One region of the Kitasatospora sp. NPDC058032 genome, then DNA from elsewhere that is predicted to be linked to it. Evidence: riboswitches for the same ligand, from Rfam matches in the RefSeq annotation. Region 1 holds a riboswitch; each other region holds the start of a gene.
What was found. Region 1 has a riboswitch for cobalamin ahead of ACFVUH_RS31995 (prenyltransferase/squalene oxidase repeat-containing protein). Riboswitches for the same ligand answer to the same signal wherever they lie in the genome.

Region 1 (7,734 bases):
CTCACCCGAACTCCTCCAGCGCTTCATCCCGCTGTGCGACGCCCAGCGCCGCATCGACGGCGTCCGGGACGGCCGGGCCCATGAGTGGGACCTGCGCGGCAAGCGCTTCGCCGTCGTCATGGCCGCCAACCCCTACTCCGAATCCGGGCGGGCCTTCCGCATCCCCGACATGCTCGCCAACCGCGCCGACGTGTGGGACCTCGGCGACGTCGTCGCGGGCCGCGAGGACCTCTTCGCCCTCAGCTTCATCGAGAACGTTCTGACCGCCAACCCCCACCTGGCACCGCTGGCCACCGCCGAACACGCCGACCTGGAGACCCTGCTGCGCCTGGCCGCCGGAGAACCCGCGGGGCGGGCGCTCTCCCGGCCGTGGTCCGCGGCCGAGACCGAGCGGATGACCGCGGTCCTGGCCAAGCTGCTGCGGATCCGCACGACCGTCCTCGCCGTCAACCGCGCCTACATCGACTCCGCCGCCCGGACCGACAGCAGCCGGACCGAGCCGCCGTTCCTGCTCCAGGGCTCGTACCGGAACATGGCCAGGATCGCCGGGCGCGTCGTTCCCACCATGGACGACACCGAAGTCGACGCCCTCGTCACCGACCACTACCGCGCCGAGGCCCGGACCCTCGGTGCCGCGGCGGAAGCCCAGCTCCTCAAGCTCGCCGAACTGCGGGGCACCCTCACCGCCGACGAGGAATCCCGTTGGGAGACACTCCGAACGGGAAGCCCGAACGCGCACTGACGCCACCGCCGCGCGGGACGGTGGTGGTATCGGGCCGGGGCCGGGGACGACGTACCGGCCCCGGTGAGGAACCGGTCCGTGCCGTCAACTTTGCCTCCGGTGAACTCACCCGCACAGGTGAATCGCCGTCGGTTCCGGCCCGGCGGCCAAGCCGGGGCGGGGAGGGTGCCGAAGGCCGGGAGGAAGCGGTCCGGCATTCGGCCGGGCCGCCGAGCCGAGACGGGACATGATGGCCAGCGAGCACATCGACACCCGGCTGCTGGAAGAACTCACCGAGCAGTCAGAGGACTTGAACAGCGAAGCGCTGCGGGTCACCCGCGCCGCGCTGACCGACTTCGGGCAGGGCGCCGCGCCGACGCGCCGCTGGTGGCAGCGCGGCGCCGCGCTCGCCGGACTGGCGGCGATCCCGGCCGAGCGGCGGTGGGTCAACCCCGACTGCGGCCTGAAGACCCGCGGCTGGGCGGAGACATGGGCCTCTCTGGAGAGCCTGGTCGGTGCCGCCCGCCGCCTGCGGGAGGAAGTCGCCGGCTGACAGACCGGCGTGAGCGCGAGAGGGCGGGCGCGGTACGAGTACCGCGCCCGCCCCAGGCGCCTCCCATCTCCTCATGGACGATCGCGGGGAAGCGCGTTTCCGCCGTGAGGAAGGGGGCCCTGCATGAGCAGGAGACCAGCAGCGCGCCGCTTCCGCATCAACGGGCAGGTCCTGACCGTCCTCACAGACCGGGAGTACGAGAGCCTGCCGGCCACCCGGCGACAGCTCGGCGTGAGTAGCGCACGCGTGCGCGTGCTGCAACAGGCGCCGCCGGAGGCGCCGGCCGGGCCCTGCGCGCCCGCCGGGTGCCGGCCGGTCAGTCCTCGGTGCGGCGGAGCAGGTAGGTGTCCATGATCCAGCCTTTGCGCTCGCGGGCTTCCCGGCGCCGGCGGGTGATCTCCGCGGCGGTCTCGTCGAGCGGACCAGAGACCAGGATCTCGTCCGGGGCGCCGAGGTAGGCGCCGTAGTGGATGTGCACGCCCTCGGGGTCGATCCGGTCGAAGGCGGCCTGGCCGTCGAGCATCACCACGGTGTCCTCGCTCCCAGGGCCGAAGCCGTCCTCGGCCAGGCGGCGGCCCGTGGTGATCCGCAGCGGGTGGCCCACCCGGGTGAGGGTGGTGCGGTGCTGTGCGGCGAGCACCGAGACGCTGCTGATCCCGGGCACGACCTCGTAGCGGAACGCGCCCGGGTCGGCGGTCAGGACCTCGTCGAGGACGGCGGTCACGCTGTCGTACAGGCTCGGGTCGCCCCAGACCAGGAGCGCGCCCGTGCCGTCCGGGCCGAGTTCCTCGGCGACGAGCCGGCCGACCAGCTCGGCCCGACGCCGGCGCCAGTCCTCGACGGCCTCGGTGTAGGCCGGGGTGGTCCGGTCGCGCTCGGCGTCCGGTACCTCGACCACGCGATGACCGGGCCGGGCGTGCTCCTCGATCATCCGCCGCCGCAGGCGCATGAGGTCCTGGCGCTGCTCGTTCTTGTCGAGGAGGAGGAAGACGTCGGTGCGGGCGAAGGCCTTGACCGCCTGCAGGGTGAGGTGGTCCGGGTCGCCCGCACCGATGCCGATGACGATGATCTGCCGCATGACCGCGATTCTGCCGGATCCCGGACCCGGTGGTCGCCGGCGTCGGCCGCGACCGGACACCTCCCCGCGGGCCGCGCCACCTGCGGATTCCTCGTAGGGAGCGGGTGGGTTCCGGCGAATTCGGCGAACCGGAGGCAGTGATACGTTCGCGGATACGGGCGGGGGAGGAACGGCTGCGGATGCTGCGGGCCGCTGGAATCCCCGGCCGCCCCGGCCGGCGGCCACCGCGCGCCCGAGAGCCGGGGGAGGGCTGGGCGGATCCCGAGTGCCGAGAGGTGAGTACCACGGACAGCTTCGTGCCGGAGCAGCGGCCACCCGTCGTCCTGCGGCGTGCCCGGACGGAGGACGGCTCGTGCCGCCACCAGTTGGTGTGGGAGGCCGGCCCGGGGTGGCGGATGGTCAGCAGTGCCGTCCTGGGCGGGGGGCTCGGCGAGCGCGCTTGGGTGCTGAACGCCCAGGTCAGGTCCGGCTACTCCCGCATGGACCCCGATCGGCACCTGGCGGAGCTCGCGGCGGCCGAAGGCCTGAGCGGGCCGGGCGTCGGCCTGATGACCGCCGCCGAGGTCGACGACTGCACGTGGAGCGAGGACGGTGGCGTCGTTGCCCTGGTGACGACCGGCATCGGGGTCCCGACGTGGGCCGCTGACCCCGCCGCGTCGGTGCCCGTCCTGTTCGCGCCGGGCGCGTTCGTTCCCGGAACGATCAACATCCTCGCGGTGGTGCCGGCCCAGGTGACCGACGGCGGTCTGGTCAACCTGCTCGCGACGGCCACCGAGGCCAAGGTGCAAGCCCTTTTGGAGGCCGGGTACGACTGTTCCGGGACGCCGTCCGACGCGGTGTGCGTGGCCGTCCGCACACCGGACACGCCTGCGGCGGCCGACCCGTTCGGCGGCCCGCGCTCCGTGTGGGGGTCCCGGCTGGCCCGTGCCGTGCACCGAGCCGTGCTCGACGGGGCTGAGCGCGACCGCCGGCGGCGGGACCGTGGACCTGCCGTACCCCATCAGGGGCCGAGCCCCGAGTGCTGCCGCGAGAACGTCCTGCACGCCGGCCGGTGAGCGGGGTGGGTGATGAGCCGTCCGCAGGAGCCTCAGGACGACCGGCCGGGGTGCGCCACCCAGGAGCCGTCGAAACCGGCTCGGCGACCACCAGCACCCGGCCGCCCAGCGCGGCCGCCGTGCCGTCCAGCCAGGCGCCCACCCGGGCGCAGAACTGCCGCACGGACTCGCCGCCGTGCGGCGCGGCCGCCGGGTCGGGCACGTTTCTCAAGTACCCGGCGATGCCGCCGGCGGTCGGCAACCCGGACACCATCGGGAAGCGCACCGCGCTGTTCTTCCTGATGATCGCGCTCAGCGTGCTGATCGGCGTCGCCGCGGTGATCCTCGGCAAGCGCCTGGCTCCGCGTCTGGGCACCTGGAACGCCGTCGTCGCGGCCGGCCTCGGCTACGCCGTGGTGATGGCCGTGCTCGCCCTCGTCCTGCCGGACAACGTCGTGCTCGGTCGCGTTGCGGGGCCGCTGCACCGCTCGGTGGGTTCGGTGCCAGAGGTGGGGCAGGTCGCCGGGGTCTGCGCACCCGCGGCGGTCACTCGGGGGTGCCTGCTCCGCGCGCCGAGCGGCGGATGGGTGAACGAAGTCATCGCTGCGGCACGGGACTTCGACCGCGACCCGGGGGTCGGCTGCCTGCTGATCACCGGATCCGAGAAGGCCTTTGCGGCCGGCGCGGACATCAAGGAGATGCGGTCGCTGGAGTTCGTCGACGCCTACCTCGGCGACTGGTTCGCCGCCTGGGACGAGCTCGGCCGTCTCCGCAAGCCGGTCGTCGCCGCCGTCGCGGGCTACGCACTGGGCGGCGGCTGCGAACTGGCGATGCTCTGCGACATCTTGCTCGCCGCCGACACCGCGAGGTTCGGCCAGCCGGAGATCAAGCTCGGCGTCATCCCGGGCATCGGCGGCTCGCAGCGCCTCACCCGGGCGGTCGGCAAGGCGAAGGCGATGGAGCTGTGCCTCACCGGCCGGATGATGGGCGCCGAGGAGGCCGAACGGGCCGGCCTGGTCTCCCGCGTCGTCCCGGCGGGCGAGTTGCTCGCCGAAGCGCTGGCGACGGCGGAGAAGGTCGCCGCGATGTCCGCCCCGGCGGCGATCATGATGAAGGAGAGCGTCAACCGCGCCTTCGAGACCACCCTCGCCGAGGGCGTCCGTTTCGAACGCCGCCTCTTCCACGCCACGTTCGCCACCGCCGACCAGAAGGAGGGCATGGCGGCCTTCGCCGAGAAGCGCCCGGCCTCCTTCACCCACCGCTGACGCCCGCCGCGGTGCGGCGCCCGGTAGAGGGGCGCCGCACCACGGTCGTGGGACGTCCGGGACCGGTCCGGTGCTTCCCGGAGGTCGGTCGTCGACGACCTGACGGGTCCTCCCGCGATTGGTCGTACTGGGCTCTTGACCCTCGTTTCACGCCTCGTCATGATGGGCCGTCATGTTCCGACTCCGCCGTCGGGGGAAGCCGGTCCGAATCCGGCGCTGACCCGCAACGGTAGGCCGTCGACCCCGTGTCGGCGGCGAGCCCGAGTACCCGTCGGCGGAGATGTGTCGTCCACTCCTCCCGTCGTGGTCTGCGGGCCGGAGCTCCGTGGGCTGCCCCGGCACGCGCCGACGCTCCCTCCGGGCCCCTGCGTCCAGGCCCGGAAAGGAACCTCGTGACCACGCTCCGCCGCACCCTCGGACTCCTCGCGATACCGGCCATCGCCTTTGCCACTGCCCTTCCGGCGGTCGCCGCACCGGTCGGGGCGGACTCGCCCACGATCCGTCCGGACACCGCCGCAGCTGGATGGCTGGCCCGCCGGCTCGTCGACGGCGACCACTTCGAGTCCGTCTTCGACGGCACCGCCTACCCCGACCAGGGCCTCACCATCGACGCCGTCCTGGCCTTCGCGGCCTCCCGCAGCGCGGACACCGCCGCCGCCAGGGCGACCGCCTGGCTCGCGCAGCCCGCGATCCTCACCGGCTACCTCGGCGACGGCACCACCGAGGCCTACGCGGGCGCCACCGCCAAGCTGTTGCTCGCCGCGGAGGTGCGCGGCGCGGACCCGACCGCGTTCGGCGGCGTCGACCTGCCCGCCCGGCTGCGCTCGCTCCAGGCCCCGAGCGGCCGCTTCTCCGACCGCTCCCAGTGGGGCGACTACAGCAACGCCTTCGGCCAGTCGCTCGCCCTGATCGCCTTGCACCGCACCCCCGGTGGCGCCCCGGCCGCCGCCGTCGACTTCCTGGCCGGCAGCCAGTGCGCGGACGGTGGCTTCCCGGTCTCCTTCGGCCAGGCCGCCTGCACGAGCGACACGGACGCCACCGCCCTCGCCGTCCAGGCGCTCGCCGCCACCGGCCGCGCGGCCAAGGCGGCCGCCGGGCTCGGCTGGCTGACCGCCCACCAGAACGCCGACGGCGGCTTCTCGGCCGCCGGGTCCACCACGTCCAACGCCAACTCCACCGGTCTCGCGACCCAGGCGCTGCTCTCCAACGCCCGCTTCGGCGCCGGTCTCAAGGGCTGGAGCCGCCTGGTCAAGTTCCAGCAGCGCTGCGACGCCGACCCGGCCGTGCGCGGCGCGGTCGCCTACGACGCCTCCGGCTTCAACCCCGGCAACGCGGCCCGGGCGACCGGCCAGGCCGTCCTCGGCCTGGCCGGCACCCCGCTGGCCACCCTCTCCGCCGCCGGTGCGCGCCAGGACGCGCCCACCCTGGCCTGCCCCGCGCCCGCCACCCCCTGACCGCCCGCGACCGCACGAGGAGAGACCTGATGACCGAGCACCTGACCCGCCGCACCCTCGGCTCGCTCGCCGCCGTCGCAGCGCTGACCGTGAGCCTCCTCGGCGCCGGCGCCGTGCACGCCCCCGAGGCCCGGGCTGCCGCCTGCACCGGCACCACCGGCGTCACCGTCGTGGTCGACTTCACCGCCGTCGGCGGCGGCATCCAGACCGGCTGCGCGCCCGGCGACCCGGCCAGCGGACTCGCCGCGCTCACCGGCGCCGGATTCTCGTACACCTTCCACCCGCGCTACCCCGGCTTCGTCTGCACCATCAACGCCCTGCCGACGACCTGCACCAACCCCACCGGCAGCGCGTACTGGTCGTACTGGCACGCCCAGCACGGCGGACCCTGGTCATACAGCAGCCTCGGCGCCGCCAGCTACAACCCGGCCCCCGGCGATGTCGAGGGCTGGGCCTTCGGCGCGGGTGCACAGCCGGGCATCACCGCCCCCTGACACCCGTTCGCACAGCCGGTGCCCCGGTCCTCCGCGACGGAGACCGGGGCACCGGCGGTTCCAGGGGTGGTCAGGCCGTCCGGTGCGGCCGGTCCCGGATCAGCTGCCGAAGCGCAGCGAGACGGTGTCGCCCACGTGGACGATGGTGGCCCGGGTGGCGGCGGTGGCGGTGGCGCCGTCCAGGCTGACCTTCCAGGTGGAGGAGCCGCTGTTGGCGGTGCCGTTGAGCGCGGTGATCGTCCCGCCGCCGGTGGCGGGGGTGACGGCGGTGACGCAACCGCCCGGGGTGGCGGTGGCGGCCGCGTCGAGGACGTCGCCGAGCGTCGCGGTCGTGCCGGTCGGGTTGACGGTGACGGCGCAGACCTTGAGCGCGCCGGTGCCGTCGTCGACGACCAGGGCGAGCCTGGCGGCCGTCCCGGCGGTGAAGCTCGTGGTGGCGGACCAGGTCGGCTCGCCGGCGGTGGCCGGTGCGGGCGGGGCGGCGGTGAAGCCGGCGCCGGCGACGGCGCGCAGGCCGTCGACGGAGGCGTAGGGGGAGGGGGTGGTGTCGGTGGGCTGGTACTTGAAGCCGCCGCCGGGCTTGAACTGCTGGGAGATCAGGAAGTCGATCGGGGTCTTGCCGGTGCCGCTGGTGAAGTCGGCGCCCTGGGGGTTGATGCCGCAGGCGTTCAGGCCGGAGACGGCCCAGCCGTTGGAGTCGGTGTTGACGCCCCACATGGCGTTGAACGCCCCGGAAGCCAGCAGCTTGCCCTTGAAGAAGTTCTTGGCGGCGACGACCGCCGGGTCGGTGTTGGGGACGCCGCCGACGCACAGGGAAGCCATCGCGGCCCCGGTCATGTCGATGTCGCTGCCCGTACCGAGCTCGGTGGGGTCACCGGCGGCCTTGGTGTAGTTCCAGCCACCGTCCGTGTGCTGGTTGGCCCGCACGGCCGTGACGGAGGCGTCCAACAGGGACTGCGGGATGCGCTGGGCACCGCTCTGGGTCCTGGCGCCGCCGAGGGCGAGGAGACCGAACACGGTGCCGTTGAAGTTGGCGGACGGGCCCCAGTAACCGGGTTCGGCGGTCTGCCAGTACGAGACCGCGTCGGCGATCAGGTTACGGCCCGGGCCGACGCGGGCCGGGTCGATGCCGGCG
Region 2 (7,734 bases), on a different contig from region 1:
GAGGAGGTCCGCGACCCGCGGGACGCCTCCCGGGGCGGCACGCTCGCCCTGGTGGTGATGCTGCTGCTCTTCCTGCTCGCCGGAACGGCCTTCCAGCGGGTGCTCCCGCTCGGCGAGTTGGCGGACAACGGCGCGCACGGTCTGGCGTACTTCGGAGCCCGGCTGGCCGACCAGCCGCTGGCCGCGCTGCCGTTGATCGCGCTGATGCTCTCCGCGGTGGCCTCGCTGCAGTCCTCGGTGATCCCGACCGCCCGCGGGCTCTACGCGATGGGGCGCGACGGCGTGCTCGGCCCGGTGTGGACCCGGCTGCACCCCCGGCACTCGACGCCCGCCACCGGCACCCTGCTGATCACCGGGGTCGCGGTGCTGCTGGCGCTCTGCTCGGTCGCCGTCCCGACCGTCAACGACCTCATCGCGGCGGCCGTCAACGCGATCGGCATCATCGTCGCCCTCTACTACGCGCTCACCGCCGTCGCGGCCGCCGTCCGCTTCCGCCACCTGCTGCGCACCGACCTGCTGGAGGGCCTGCGGGCGGTCGTCGGCCCGCTGCTCGGCGCGGCGACACTGCTCGTCGTCGGCGGCTATCTGGCCTGGACCTTCTACGACTCCACCGACCATTTCGAACTCTCCGCCGACAACGGCTGGTTCGAGCTCTCGGTGGTGGTACTGATGATCGTCAGCGGCCTGCCCGCGGCGGCCTGGGCCCGCTGGCGGCGGCGCTCGCCGTACTTCCTCGGCGGCACCCGCTGACCTCGTACCACCTGAACCGCCTCGCACCACCCCGCAGGACTCCGTACCACCGCGCACGACCCCGCACGACCCCGTACCACCCGAGAACGGAGCACCACCCATGACCAAGGCCGATCTGGTCTTCACCCGCGGCCCCGTGCACACCGGCGACGCCGCCCGGACCCGGGCGACCAGCCTGGCCGTGACCGGTGGACGGATCACCGCCGTGGGCCACGACGAGGTCCGCGAGCTGATCGGTCCCGGGACCGAAGTCGTCGACCTTGCCGGAAAGTTGCTGCTTCCCGGCTTCCAGGACGCGCACGTCCACGCGGTCTTCGGCGGCGCCGAGCTGGCCGCCTGCGACCTCACCGGCACGGTCGGCGTCACCGACTACCTGACGCGGATCCGCGACTACGCCGAGGCCCACCCCGAGCAGGAGTGGATCACCGGCAGCGGCTGGTCGATGGAGAGCTTCGACGGCGGACTGCCGTCCCGCCAACTGCTCGACAGCGTCGTCGCGGACCGCCCGGTCTACCTGACCAACCGCGACCACCACGGCGCCTGGGCCAACACCCGGGCCCTGGAGCTGGCCGGCCTGGACCGCGACACCCCCGACCCGGCCGACGGACGGATCGAGCGGGAGCCCGACGGCACCCCGAGCGGCACCCTCCAGGAAGGCGCCACCGCCCTGGTGGCCCGGCTGCTGCCGCCGGCCACCGCCGCCGACCGGCTGGACGGGCTGCTGCGCGCGCAGCGGCTGCTGCACTCGCTCGGCGTCACCGGCTGGCAGGACGCCCTGCTCGGGGAGTTCAACGGCCAGCCCGACCCGTCCGACGCCTACCTGGCCGCCGCGCGCTCGGGCGCGCTGACCGCCCGGGTGACCGGAGCGCTCTGGTGGGACCGCGACCGGGGCGCCGAGCAGATCCCCGAACTCGTCGAGCGGCGCGCCGCGTTGGCGCACGGACGGTTCCGGGCCGGCTCGGTGAAGATCATGCAGGACGGCATCGCGGAGAACTTCACCGCCGCCATGACCAGCCCCTACCTCGACGGCTGCGGCTGCGCGACCGCCAACTCCGGCCTCAGCTTCGTCGATCCGCTCGCCCTGCGCGGGTACGTCACCGACCTGGACGCACTGGACTTCCAGGTGCACTTCCACGCGCTGGGCGACCGGGCGGTGCGCGAGGCGCTGGACGCGGTCGAGGCCGCCCGCTCCGCCAACGGCCGGCGCGGCACCCGGCACCACCTGGCGCACCTCCAGGTGGTCCACCCGGACGACGTGCCGCGCTTCGCCCGGCTCGGCGCCGTCGCCAACATCCAGCCGCTGTGGGCGGCGCACGAGCCGCAGATGGACGAGCTGACCATTCCCTTCCTCGGCCCGGAGCGCGCCGCGTGGCAGTACCCGTTCGGCGCGCTCCAGCGGGCGGGCGCCACCCTGGCGGCGGGCAGCGACTGGCCGGTGAGCAGCCCGGACCCGCTGGCCGGACTGCACGTGGCCGTCAACCGGAGGGAGCCGGACGCCACCGACGACCGGGTGTTCCTGCCCGAGCAGCGGCTCGACCTCGCCTCCGCGATCGCCGCCTACACGGCCGGCTCCGCGCATGTGAACGGCGTCGACGACGCCGGGGTGCTCGCCCCGGGCCGGTGGGCCGACCTGGTCGTGCTGGACCGCGACATCCTCACCGGCCCGGCCGACGGGATCGCCGGGGCCCGGGTCCTGCGGACCTACGTCGGCGGCGAGTTGGTCCACACGGCCGACTGACCGGGCCCGGCCGCCCGTCGCCCGAGCGTCAGCGGTCCGTATCACCCGCCCGCCCGGCCGGCGGTCGCGCTCAGCGCGCCGCCAGCCGGGCCTCGACGGCGTCCAGCAGCAGGTCCAGTGCGAACGGGTAGCCGCTGCGCCGCATGTCGGCGGCGAGCAGGTGCGCGGTGGCGGCGATGTGCGGGTTGGCCGCGGGGTCGACCCGCGCGTACGAGGCCTGCCAGACCCGCAGGTCCGCCGTCTGCGCGGCGGCGGGCAGGGCGAGCGCGGCGGCGTCCAGCGCGGCGAAGCCGAGGCTCTGGTCGACGAACGCGTGGTAGATCCGCACGGCCTCCGGGTCGGGGAAGCCCGCGGTGCGCAGCACGCCGAGGATCGCCTCGACGGCGGCGATCTCGTGGGTGCGCCCGGTGGTGCGGTGGGCGGCGAGCAGGGCGGCCTGCGGGTGGGCCTGGTAGCTGGCGTGGATGCGCAGACCGATCGCCCGCAGGTCCGCCCGCCAGTCCCCGGTGGCCCGCCAGCCCTCCTGGGCGCGGCCGATCAGCTCGTCCGCGACGGCGAGCAGCAGGTCGTCGGCGCTGTGGAAGTAGCGGTAGACGGCGCTGGGATCGGCCCCCAGCGCGGTGCCGAGCCGGCGTACGGTCAGCGCCTCCGCTCCGTGCTGCCCGATCAGCCGCAGGGCCGTGCCGACGATCAGCTCGTGGGAGAGCACCACCCCCTGCTTGGTGGGCCGTCGGCGCCGCCGCTGGGGTTCGGGCACTACGCGTTCGCTCATCCCGGCAGGCTACGACAACATGCTTGACGTAGCACAGGGGCGCGACGGTACCGCTGGACGGACGTTCGGGGATATCCGGGTGACGGGGCGGCCGCCCAGCCTCTAGGCTGGCCGGGCAGCTGGTTCGTCCTGTCCGCCAGACAGGACGTCGTAAGAGGGAACCCGGTGACGCCTTTCGACTGGCCAGTCCGGGACTGCCCCGCAGCGGTGAGTGGGAACGAACGCCGTCATACGCACTGGACCCGGGACGGGTCTGGGAAGCGACGGCCAGTAGGTGTCCGCCCTCGACGAGGGCGGGCGTGCCCGCGAGTCCGAAGACCTGCCCGCTGCCCGTGCGCGACCGATCGCGCGCGGCCATCCCGGTGACCTCGTGGGCGGGTCGGCGTGCAGACCAGGCGGAGCCGTGCGCAGGCGCGGGTGCCCGTCCGGTCCGTCACCCCTTCGTGCCCCCGTGTCGTCGCCGGGTCCAGGAGACAGGCTCGCGAAGGAGAGTCCCTTGACCACGAAGTCCGCGGCCGCGGCGACCACGGCCACCGTCCACGGCTACCCCAGGCAGGGCCGTAACCGGGAACTCAAGAAGGCGATCGAGGGCTACTGGAAGGGCACGGTCACCGCCGACGCCCTCCACACCGCCGCCGCCGGACTGCGCCGGGAGAGCTGGCGCAGGCTCGCCGAGGCCGGCGTCCACGAGGTCCCCACCGGCGACTTCTCGCTCTACGACCACGTGCTCGACACCACCGTCGCCGTCGGCGCGATCCCCGCCCGCCACCGGGCCGCCGTCGAGGCCGACCCGCTCGACGGCTACTTCGCCATGGCGCGCGGCACCCAGGAGGCCGCGCCGCTGGAGATGACCAAGTGGTTCGACACCAACTACCACTACCTGGTGCCCGAACTCGGCCCCGGCACCGCCTTCACCGCGAACTCCGGCAAGCCGGTCGCCGAACTGGCCGAGGCCCTGGCGGCGGGCCACCGGGCCCGCCCGGTGCTGGTCGGCCCGGTCAGCTACCTGCTGCTGGCCAAGCCCGCCCCCGGCGTGGCCGGGGACTTCCAGCCGCTCACCCTGCTGGACCGGCTGCTCCCGGTCTACGCCGAGCTGCTGGCGGACCTGTTCGCGGCCGGCGCCGAGTGGGTCCAGCTCGACGAGCCGGCGCTCGTCCAGGACCGCACCCCGGCCGAGCTGAACGCCGCCGCCCGGGCCTACCGCGACCTCGGCGCCCTCACCGACCGGCCCAAGCTGCTGGTCGCGAGCTACTTCGACCGCCTGGGCGAGGCCCTGCCGGTGCTCGCCAAGGCCCCCGTCGAGGGCCTGGCCCTGGACTTCACCGGACCGGCCGCCGCCAACCTGGACGAGCTCGCGGCCGTCGGCGGACTGCCCGGCAAGCGTCTGGTCGCCGGTGTCGTCGACGGCCGCAACATCTGGATCAACGACCTGGAGCGGTCGCTGGCCACCCTGGCCACCCTGCTCGGCCTGGCCGGCCACGTGGACGTGGCGCCGTCCTGCTCCCTGCTGCACGTGCCGATCGACGCGACCGCCGAGCGCGACCTCGACCCGCAGATCGCCCGCTGGCTCGCCTTCGCCCGGCAGAAGGCCGAGGAGGTCGCCCTGCTCGCCCGCGGCCTGCGCGAGGGCACCGGCGCGATCACCGCCGAACTCGCCGCCAACCGCGCCGACCTGGCCTCCCGCGCCACCTCACCGATCACCCGCGACCCCGCCGTGCGCGCCCGCACCGCCGCCGTCACCGGGGCCGACGCCCGCCGCACCCAGGCCTACCCGCGGCGCGCCGAGGCCCAGCACGCCCGCCTCGGCCTGCCGCTGCTGCCCACCACCACCATCGGCTCCTTCCCGCAGACCGCCGAGCTGCGCGCCGCCCGCGCCGACCTCACCGCCGGGCGGATCGAGGCCGCCGCCTACCGCGAGCGCATCGAGGCCGAGGTGCGCGAGGTGATCGCCTACCAGGAGAAGGCGGGCCTGGACGTCCTCGTGCACGGCGAGCCCGAGCGCAACGACATGGTCCAGTACTTCGCCGAACAGCTCACCGGCTACCTCGCCACCCGGCACGGCTGGGTGCAGTCCTACGGAACCCGCTACGTGCGGCCCCCGGTCCTCGCCGGCGACATCTCCCGCCCGCACCCGATGACCGTCGACTGGTACCGCTACGCCCAGGACCTCACCGACCGCCCGGTCAAGGGCATGCTCACCGGCCCGGTCACCATGCTCGCCTGGTCCTTCGTCCGCGACGACCAGCCGCTCGCCGACACCGCCCGCCAGGTGGCGCTGGCCCTGCGCGACGAGGTGACCGACCTGGAGGCCGCCGGCGCCGCCGTCGTCCAGGTCGACGAACCCGCGCTGCGCGAGACCCTGCCGCTGCGCACCGCCGACCGCCCGGCCTACCTGGCGTGGGCCACCGAGGCCTTCCGGCTCGCCACCTCGGGCGTGCGCGCCGACACCCAGATCCACACCCACATGTGCTACGCCGAGTTCGGCGCGATCATGACCGCGATCGACGACCTCGACGCCGACGTCATCTCCCTGGAGGCCACCCGCTCCCACATGGAGGTGGCCGGAGAGCTGGCCGCCGCCGGCTACCCGCGCGAGGTCGGCCCCGGCGTCTGGGACATCCACTCCCCGCGCGTGCCGAGCACGGAGGAGGCCGAGCGGCTGCTGCGTGCCGGGCTGGCGGCGATCCCCGCCGAACGGCTCTGGGTCAACCCCGACTGCGGCCTGAAGACCCGCGGCTGGACCGAGACCCGCGCCTCCCTGGAGAGCCTGGTCACCGCGGCCCGCCGCCTGCGCGAGGAACTCGCCGGCTGACGCACCGCCGGGAGGGCGGGCGCCCGGCGTGCCCGCCCTCCCGGCCGTCGTGGTCCGGGTCGCCCGTACCGGTGCCGGTGACGTCGAGGTGCGCTCGGGGGTGCTGCCGCCCGTCAGGAGCCCGGTGGCAGGGTGGCGTCGAGGACGGCCGTGTCGAAGGCCGTGTAGTCGGCGTAGCCGAGGAGTTCGTAGGGCCGGGAGCGGGTCTGCATCCGGGGGAGCAGGGCGGCCTGGGTGCCGTCGGCGGCGAGGGTGCGCAGTCCGTCCTCCATGGCGCCCATGGCCAGGCGCAGCAGGGTGACGGGGTAGAGCGCGATGTCGTAGCCGAGGTCCTGCAGGGTGCGGGCGTCCAGCAGCGGGCCCTTGCCGAACTCGGTCATGTTGGCGAGCAGCGGGACGTCCACGGCCTTGCGGAACGCCTCGAACTCGGCCTCACCGGCGAGGGCTTCGGGGAAGACCGCGTCGGCCCCGGCGTCCACGTAGGCCTTGGCCCGGTCGATCGCCGCGGCCAGGCCCTCGACCGCGCGGGCGTCGGTGCGGGCCATCAGCAGGAAGCCGGGGTCGCGCCGGGCGTCGACGGCGGCCCGCAGCCGGCGGGCCATCTCCTCGCGCGGTACGACCGTCTTGCCGTCGAGGTGGCCGCAGCGCTTGGGGGCGACCTGGTCCTCCAGGTGCAGCCCGGCCAGGCCCGCGTCCTCCATCAGCTGGACGGTGCGGGCGGCGTTCAGCGGTCCGCCGAAGCCGGTGTCGGCGTCGACGAGCACGGGCAGGTCGGTGACCCGGGTGGTCTGCTGGGCGCGGGCGGCGACCTCGGTGGCGGTGGTCAGGCCGATGTCGGGCAGGCCGAGGTCGGCGGCGAGCACGGCGCCGGAGAGGTAGGCGGCCTCGAAGCCGAGGTCCTGGACCAGCCGGGCGGTGAGCGGGTTGAGCGCGCCCGGCACGGTCAGCAGCCGTCCGGTGGAGAGCCGTTCACGCAGGGCGCGGCGGCGCTGGGCGGGCGTGGTGCGGGTGTGCAGCATCAGAACAGGCCCTTCGGCAGGGTCTCGTCGTACTCGCGCACGGCCGGGGTGTCGACGGCGGGGAACAGCTCGTCGAGGTCGGTGGCGCGCAGTTCGGCGAGGTTGTCGGCGGCGTCCAGGAAGCGGTCCTGGGCGGCGGGGGTGACGAGGCCCTCGGTGAGGGTGCGGAACTTGCGCCCGTAGGCGGGCCGGTCGAAGGGGCGGGCGCCGGCCGGGTGGGCGTCGGCGACCGCGAGCTCCTCCTCGATCACGGTGCCGTCCTCCAGGGTGACGACCGCCCGGCCGCCGAAGGCCCGCCGCTCCGGGTCGGGGTCGTGGTAGCGGCGGGTCCACTCCGGGTCCTCGACGGTGCTGATCCTCCGCCAGAGCGCCACGGTCTCCGGGCGGGTGGCCCGTTCCGGGGCGTAGGAGCGCTCGTGGTGCCAGGTGCCGTCCTCCAGGGCGACGGCGAGGACGTACGGGGCCGAGTGGTCGAGGGTCTCCCGGCCGGCCTTCGGGTCGTACTTCTGCGGGTCGCCCGAGCCGGAGCCGATGACGTGGTGGGTGTGGTGGCTGGTGTGCAGCACGATCGAGCGCACGGCGGCCGGCGGCCCGGTCCGCTCGCGCAGCCGCCGGGCCAGGTCGATGACCGCCTGGGCCTGGT
Region 3 (7,734 bases), on a different contig from region 1:
GACTGATCCTGAGACGATCGTCGGCCTGGACGACGAGGAGACGGCCCTGCGCCGCCGCCGCTGGGCCCGCGACCGCGAGCTGCGCCAGCCGCGCTCGCCGCAGCACCTGTCGACCGCCGACTTCCTGACCCTGGGGAACGCCGTCTGCGGCTTCCTGGCGATCTACTCGATCACCACCGGGGTGCTCGTCCCGCACATCACCAACCCGGACGCCGCGCCGGACAAGCACAGCGCCGCCACCGCGGTGACGCTGCTGCTGATCGGCTCGATGTGCGACCTGTTCGACGGGCTGGTGGCGCGCAAGCTGCGCTCCTCCGCGCTCGGGGCCGAGCTCGACAACCTGGCCGACCTGATCAGCTTCGGCATCGCGCCGGCCTACTTCGTCGCGGTCTGGGGCATGGTCTCGCCCGGCTCCAACAGCCGGCTGTCGGCGCTGATCGCGCTGACCGTGCTGCTCGCGGTGGTGCTGCGGCTCGCCCGCTTCTCCGCCGTCAAGATGCGACCCGGGGTGTTCCAGGGCATGCCCTGCCCGATGGGCGCCATGACGGTGATCGCCATCGTGCTGCTCGACCCGCCGTTCCTGCCCGGTCTGCTCGCCATCTTCGGCGCGGCGTACCTGATGGTCAGCCGGATCGAGTACCCGAAGCCGCAGGGCCTGCTGGCCACCGCGACGCTCTGCTGGATCGTGGTCTCGATCGGCTGCCTGGCGGCCTGGGCGACCGGCCTGCCGGGCGGCGACAACCTGATGCACATCGGCGCGTTCGCGCAGATCGCACTCGCCGCGATGGCGCCGCTGCTGGTGATCCGCCGCAAGGTGGGCCAGAAGGTCGGCGACGTCCGGGCCCGCCGCGCGGAGTCGCGGATCGGCTGACGGTCCCCCTCGGGCATGCGCAAGGGCCCGGCTCCCCTCGGGGAGCCGGGCCCTTGCGCGTGTCCGGGACTCGGGGGCGCTACGCGCCGCCGCGGTGGACGCTGAAGGCCGAGCGGCGGGCCGCGCGGGCCACCCCCGGGTCCGGGTGGACGCCGGAGACCGCGGTCAGCACCGAGGCCGCCCGCGGGTGCCCGGACTGCCGGGCCCGGGCGAACAGCCGCACCGGGTCGCCGGCCGAGGCGCCCTCGACGTGGCCGACGAGCAGTTCCGTCTCCCCGTGGTCGAGCACGGCCGCGGCGGTGTCCACCCAGAGCCAGGCGGCGTCCTCCGCGCCCAGCACATCGGCCGGGGAGACCCCCTCGTCCGAGCGCTCGGCCAGCCAGAGCAGCGCGTAGGGGCGCAGCACCGGCTCGTCGACGGCGGCCCGGACGGCCTGCTCGGCGGTCACGCCGGCCACCCGCAGCGCCTCGAAGGCCAGGCCGCGCACCAGGGCGTCCTCACCCTGCGCGGCCTCCAGCAGCTCGGCCACCGCCCGGTCGGCCGGGCGGGCGGCCAGCCAGGCCCGGTACTCGGCGCGGGCCGGGCCCGGCGAGTAGTCGGCGCAGGCGCTCAGCAGCGCCAGCGCGCTCTGCTCGATGTGGCCGGCGGCGGTCTGCGCGACGGTGCAGATCTCCTCCAGCTTGGCCCGCACCGCCCAGTGCCCGAGCGGGGAGAGCTCGGCCGCGTTGTCCCGGCGGACCAGCGCGCCGACGGCGGCCAGGCCGTCCAGCATCCAGTCCAGGACGGCGGCGACGTCGGCCGGCGAGGCCGGGGTGTCGATCTGCGGCTCGCGGCAGGTGCCGCGCACGGCGGAGACGGCGGAGGCCGCGTGCGGGACGGGCGAGAGGCCGAAGGTGCCCTCGCCGCCGCCGACCCGGCGCTCGTCCAGGCCGCGCCGCAGCAGTTCCAGCAGTTCGGCGTCGGCCACCGGGCCGTCCACCAGATGGAGGAAGGAGAGCAGCTGCGGCGCCTGGTCGACGGCCTGCCCGGCGAGCACCGCGAAGACGCCGCGCAGGGCGGCGGGCGGGACCGGGGCGAGCAGCGTCCAGGCGTCGAACAGCGCCGACCAGCCGCGGACCACCGCCTCGTCGTCGTGCTCCCAGGCGTGCAGGCGCCAGCCGGGGCCGGCGCCGCCGTCCCGGGCCTCGACCAGGCCGACCAGCAGGGCCTGGCCCCACGCCTTGGCGGCGGCGCCCACCGTCATGGCGAGCGCGCGGCCGGCGGCGCGGGCGTCGTCGGGGAGCAGTTCGCCGCGCTTGTCGACCTCGTCGAGATCGCCGGCCCAGCGGGCGATCCGGACGGCGTCGACCAGCATGCGGCGGGCCAGCGGAGCGAGTTCGGCGGGGGCGGGGAAGCCCTCCGGAACGGGGACCCGGCCACGGCCGGGTGCGGGGGCGGGGCCTCGTCGGCGGGGTACGCCCGGGGCCCCCGGCCTGGCGCCGGCGGTGCGGTGGGCCGTTCCGGGGAGACGGGTCACCGTCGCACCGGTACCGATCGTCGGCGGGAGCGGGGCATCACGGTCGCGCGGATTCCGAGACGTCACGTCGAGCAGTCTTCCCCTTGTACCGGCCATCTGTCACATCCGGTTGTCCACGGGGGGCGGACGGGGGGCGCGGGGGCTCGACAAGATCGGGCAACAGAGGCCAAACCGGCTGGCTTGATCTATGTGGCGGGTTCATGCCACACGGAACGGGTGCGCCTCGGAATCCACCCGCCAGGGGGGGCGGAAGCGCGTCAGCAGAACGGCGTGAGCCAGCGGCGGAGGGTCTCGGCGTAACGGTCCGGGTCGGTGTTCCACAGCGCGGCGTGGTCGCCGCCGGGGAAGGCCTGGAGGTTGACCACGTCCGGGCGGCGGTGGGCGAGGCGCTCGGCCGCGGCGAACGGGGCCACCGGGTCGTCGGGGCCGTGCAGCACCAGAGTGGGCACCCGCAGGTCGGCACCCTCCGCCAGACGGGCGAAGTCGGCCAGATCCACGCCGGTGCGGCCCTCGGCCGCGAGCGCGCCGAGTTCGGCCGCCGCACCCCGGAAGCCGGCCCGGGCGGCGTCCCGGCGGGCGGTGGCCGGCCAGTCCAGCACCGGCGAGTCCAGGACGAGGCTGCTGATCGAGGGGGCGAGGTCCGAGCGGGCCGCGGTGTGCAGGACCATCGTGGCGCCGAGCGACCAGCCGTAGAGGACGACCCGGCCCGCGCCGGCGTCCAGGGCGGTGCGCACCGCCGCCTCGACGTCCCGCCACTCGGTCTCGCCGAAGTGGCCGAGGCCGTCCGGGGAGGCGGGCGCGCCGGCGTCGCCGCGGTAGGTGACGGCGAGCACGGGCAGGCCCAGGCGTCGCAGCTCGGGCAGGACGGGCAGGGTCTGCGCGCGGTCGGCGCCGGGGCCGTGCACCAGGACCACCCAGGTGCCGCGCTTGCCGTCCAGCCGCCAGGCGGGCATCGCGCCGAGCTCGCCCTCGACGGCGGTCTCGGCGAACGGCAGGCCGAGCGCCTGCCCCGGGTCGCCGAGGTGGACCCGGGGGGTGAAGCGGACCTCGGTGCCGGGGGTGAGGGTGCCGCGGTCGGCGCGCACCAGGCGGCGGGTGACGCCCTGCCCGTCGCGGTGCAGGACCTCCTCGACGACCGCGTGGCCGTCCTCGCCCCACTCGACCGCCCAGCGGCCGGGACGCTCGCTCACGGGGGTGCGGGTGAAGGTGGCCTCGCCGGCGCCGAGACCGCGGACGAGCACCGGGCCGCTGCGGGCGCGGGCCTCCTCGGCCGGGCGGACCATCCGCTCGGACGCCCGGCGGCCGATCACCAGCACGGCGGCCCCGGTGCCGACGGCGGCGGCCGCCACGGTGGCCGCGATTCCCCAACGCATACTCGCTCCCCGGTGCTCGGTGTCTGGCTCGGTGGTCGTGTCTGGCTCGGTGGTCCGGCTCGGCGTCCGGTCCGCTGTCCGGACCGCTGCCCGGACCCACCCCTCAGTCCACCCGCGCGGGCGCAGGGAAGCCAGTAGGACACGGCCGTACGGGTTGTTCCGGGAGGAAAATCACACCGGCATGACGGGGGCGCCCGAGGTGTGACCAACACCCGCCGCGACCTCGGTTGACTCCCGGTTCGGGCCCGTGATGGGATCCTTCAGCCAATACGGAGGCATGCAGAGGAAGCCGGTGCGAGTCCGGCGCGGTCCCGCCACTGTCACCGGGGAGCACGACCGGAACACGCCACGGCGGGCCGTCAGAAGCCGCTGGAAGGCCCGGGGTGTGCGTTCGACCCGGAAGCCAGGAGACTCTCGCCCCCGGTTCGTCGATCCAGGGCGCGGACCCTGAGTGAGGACACGCACGCGATGCTGCGCCCTGCCGTGCGCCCGCTGTGCCGGGCCGCCGTGTTCGGCGCCGGCGCCGTCGCCGGCTTCCTGGCCGACGCCCGCTTCGGCGACCCGCGCCGCGGCCACCCGGTGGCCGGCTTCGGTTCCGCCGCCGGCCGGCTGGAACGCCGGCTCTGGCGCGACCACCGCGCCGCCGGAGCCGCCTTCACCGCCGTCGCCGTGGGCACCGTCGCGGCCGGCGCGCTCGCCGCCGACCGGCTGCTGGCCCACCGTCCGCTCGGCCGGGCCGCCCTCGCCGCCGCCGCGACCTGGACGGTGCTCGGCGGCACCTCGCTGACCCGGGAGGCCCGCACCATCGGCCGTTCGCTGGCGGCCGGCGACCTGACGGCGGCCCGGGAGCGGCTGCCGCACCTGTGCGGGCGCGACCCGAGCGCACTGGACGAGCCGCAGCTGGCCCGCGCGGTCGTCGAGTCGGTGGCCGAGAACACCGCCGACGCCGTGGTCAACGCCCTGGTCTGGGGCGGTCTCGCGGGCACCCCGGGCCTGCTGGCGTTCCGCGCGGTGAACACCCTGGACGCGATGGTCGGTCACCGCTCGCCCCGCTACGCCCGGTTCGGCTGGGCCTCGGCGCGGCTGGACGACGTGGCCGGCTGGCCCGGCGCGCGGCTGACCGCTCTGCTGGCGGTGGCCGCCGCCCCCGAACCGCGCACCGCCTGGCGGGTCTGGCGGCGCGACGGCTCGGCGCACCCCAGCCCGAACGCCGGCCAGGCCGAGTCGGCCTTCGCCGGCGCGGTGGGCGTACGCCTCGGCGGCACGCTCCGGTACGGCGAGAGGGTCGAGCACCGTCCCGTGCTGGGCCGGGAGCTGCGCCCCGTCGGGGTGGACGACATCGAGCGGGCCTGCGTGCTCTCCCGACGGGTGGGCGCACTGGCCCTGGGTACGACGGTCGCCGGGCACCTGCTGCTCCGGGCGGCCCTGGACGGGATGCGGAGGGGCAGGGCATGAGCAAGGCACTGCTGGTCGCCGGGACGACCTCGGACGCCGGCAAGAGCGTGGTCACCGCGGGCATCTGCCGCTGGCTGGCCCGGCAGGGAGTCGCGGTCGCGCCGTTCAAGGCGCAGAACATGTCGCTGAACTCCTTCGTCACCGCGGACGGCGCCGAGATCGGCCGCGCGCAGGCGATGCAGGCCCAGGCGGCCCGGGTCGAGCCGGAGGCGGCGATGAACCCGGTGCTGCTCAAGCCCGGCGCCGACGGCCGCAGCCAGGTGGTCCTGCTGGGCCGCCCGGTCGCCGAGGTCGGCGCGCTGGACTACCGCGAGCGCAAGCCGGTGCTGCTGGAGCGCGCCCTGGAGTGCCTGGCGGACCTGCGCGCCCGCTTCGACGTGGTGGTCTGCGAGGGCGCGGGCTCGCCCGCCGAGATCAACCTGCGCGACCGCGACATCGCCAACATGGGCCTGGCCACCGCCGCCGGGCTGCCGGTCGTCGTGGTCGGCGACATCGACCGCGGCGGCGTGTTCGCCGCGATGTACGGGACGCTGGCGCTGCTGTCGGCGGAGGACCAGCGGCACGTGGCGGGCTGGTTCGTCAACAAGTTCCGCGGCGACGCGCGGCTGCTCGCCCCCGGGCTGGAGATGCTGCGCGAGCTGACCGGCCGTCCGGTGCTCGGCACCCTGCCGATGCTGCCGGACCTGTGGCTGGACGCCGAGGACTCGCTCGACCTGTCCACCGTCGTCGACCGGACCGCCGCGCGCGGCCCGCTCGGCGCGGACGTGCTGCGGGTGGCCGTGCTGCGCTTCCCCCGGCTGTCCAACTTCACCGACCTGGACGCGCTCGCCCAGGAGCCCGGCGTACTGGTCCGCTGGGCCACCCGGCCGGAGGAGCTGGCCGACGCCGACCTCGTCGTGCTGCCCGGCACCCGGTCCACCGTCGCCGACCTCGGCTGGCTGCGCGAGCGCGGCCTCGAACCGGTGCTCAAGGCGCGGGCGGCGGCCGGGCGGCCGCTGATCGGCGTCTGCGGCGGCTACCAGATGCTGGCGCGCTCGATCGTGGACGAGGTCGAGTCGAAGGCGGGCGCGGTGGACGGCCTCGGGCTGCTGCCGACGCGGGTGCGGTTCGGCGCGGAGAAGGTGCTCGGCCGGCCGGTCGGCGAGGCGTACGGGGAGCGGGTCGAGGGCTACGAGATCCACCACGGCGTCGTCGCGGTGGACGGCGGCGAGCCGTTCATCTCCGATGGCCACGGACACAGCCTGGACGGCTGCCGGGTGGGCCAGGTGTGGGGAACCACCTGGCACGGCGCGCTGGAGAACGACGGCTTCCGGCGGGCGCTGCTGCGCGACGTCGCGCAGGCCGCCGGCCGGGCCTTCGTCCCCGCGCCGGACACCTCGTTCGCCGACGCGCGGGAGGCCCGGCTGGACCGGCTGGGCGAGCTGATCGAGGAGCACGCGGACACCGACGCGTTGTGGAAGCTGATCGAGGGCGGGGTGCCGGCGGCCGGATCGCTGCCGTTCCTTCCGCCCGGGGCCCCTGGGGAGACTGCATGAGTGACGTCCGTTACCCGTTCACCGCGATCGTCGGCATGGCCGACCTGCGGCTCGGCCTGCTGCTGAACGCCGTCTCCCCGGCGGTCGGCGGGGTGCTGGTGCGCGGTGAGAAGGGCACCGCCAAGTCGACCATGGTGCGCGCGCTGGCCGGGCTGCTGCCGTCCATCGCGACCGTCGACGGCTGCCGCTTCGCCTGCGACCCGGCGGCGCCGGACCCGCAGTGCCCGGACGGCGCGCACGCCGGCGCCCCGGTCTCCGAGCGCCCCGCCCGGCTGGTCGAGCTGCCGGTCGGCGTCTCCGAGGACCGCATCGTCGGCTCGCTGGACCTGGAGCGGGCGCTCGCCGAGGGCGTCAAGGCCTACGAGCCGGGCCTGCTCGCCCAGGCGCACCGCGGCGTGCTCTACATCGACGAGGTGAACCTGCTCCAGGACCACGTGGTGGACCTGCTGCTGGACGCCGCCGCGATGGGCCGCTCCTACGTCGAGCGCGAGGGCGTCTCGGTGCGGCACGCGGCGCGCTTCCTGCTGGTCGGCACGATGAACCCGGAGGAGGGCGAGCTGCGGCCGCAGCTGCTCGACCGGTTCGGCCTGACGGTGGAGATCGCCGCGACCCGCGATCCGGCGGAGCGCGCCGAGGTGGTGCGCCGCCGGCTCGGCTACGACGCCGACCCGGCCGCCTTCGCCGCCCGCTTCGCCGGGGACGAGCGCGCGCTGGCGGACCGGATCACCGCCGCGCGCGAGCTGCTGGCGCAGGTGGAGCTGACCGACACGGCGCTGCGCCAGATCACCGCCGTCTGCGCGGCGTTCGAGGTGGACGGGCTGCGCGCGGACATCGTGATGGCGCGCACCGCCGTCGCGCTGGCCGCCTGGTCCGGGCGCACCGAGGTGCTGGCCGAGGACGTCCGCAAGGCCGCCCAGCTGGCACTGCCGCACCGCCGCCGGCGCAATCCCTTCGACGCGCCCGGGCTGGACGAGGAGCAGCTGG

Region 2: another riboswitch for cobalamin. It lies ahead of metE (5-methyltetrahydropteroyltriglutamate--homocysteine S-methyltransferase); the one in region 1 lies ahead of ACFVUH_RS31995 (prenyltransferase/squalene oxidase repeat-containing protein).
Region 3: another riboswitch for cobalamin. It lies ahead of ACFVUH_RS27640 (cobalamin biosynthesis protein); the one in region 1 lies ahead of ACFVUH_RS31995 (prenyltransferase/squalene oxidase repeat-containing protein).

What each region holds. Positions count from the first base shown of each region.
Region 1 is NZ_JBHVRK010000029.1:68,038-75,771, reverse strand. Features, by position in the region: gene ACFVUH_RS32025 (DNA repair ATPase) at 1-742, shown strand, start outside; partial or broken gene ACFVUH_RS32020 (hypothetical protein) at 1,134-1,274, shown strand; gene cobF (precorrin-6A synthase (deacetylating)) at 1,591-2,352, opposite strand; gene ACFVUH_RS32010 (adenosylcobinamide amidohydrolase) at 2,628-3,407, shown strand; partial or broken gene ACFVUH_RS32005 (CbtA family protein) at 3,371-3,829, shown strand; gene ACFVUH_RS32000 (enoyl-CoA hydratase) at 3,878-4,651, shown strand; cobalamin riboswitch at 4,803-4,942, shown strand; gene ACFVUH_RS31995 (prenyltransferase/squalene oxidase repeat-containing protein) at 5,044-6,105, shown strand; gene ACFVUH_RS31990 (flagellar hook-length control protein FliK) at 6,135-6,599, shown strand; gene ACFVUH_RS31985 (hypothetical protein) at 6,699-7,734, opposite strand, start outside.
Region 2 is NZ_JBHVRK010000016.1:48,535-56,268, forward strand. Features, by position in the region: gene ACFVUH_RS24410 (APC family permease) at 1-750, shown strand, start outside; gene ACFVUH_RS24415 (amidohydrolase) at 851-2,488, shown strand; gene ACFVUH_RS24420 (TetR/AcrR family transcriptional regulator) at 2,559-3,260, opposite strand; cobalamin riboswitch at 3,364-3,602, shown strand; gene metE (5-methyltetrahydropteroyltriglutamate--homocysteine S-methyltransferase) at 3,757-6,072, shown strand; gene prpB (methylisocitrate lyase) at 6,186-7,091, opposite strand; gene ACFVUH_RS24435 (MmgE/PrpD family protein) at 7,091-7,734, opposite strand, start outside.
Region 3 is NZ_JBHVRK010000020.1:74,886-82,619, reverse strand. Features, by position in the region: gene ACFVUH_RS27655 (CDP-alcohol phosphatidyltransferase family protein) at 1-871, shown strand, start outside; gene ACFVUH_RS27660 (phosphatidylserine decarboxylase) at 1-6, shown strand, start outside; gene ACFVUH_RS27650 (hypothetical protein) at 951-2,483, opposite strand; gene ACFVUH_RS27645 (alpha/beta hydrolase family protein) at 2,645-3,760, opposite strand; cobalamin riboswitch at 3,983-4,195, shown strand; gene ACFVUH_RS27640 (cobalamin biosynthesis protein) at 4,229-5,215, shown strand; gene ACFVUH_RS27635 (cobyric acid synthase) at 5,212-6,750, shown strand; gene ACFVUH_RS27630 (putative cobaltochelatase) at 6,747-7,734, shown strand, end outside.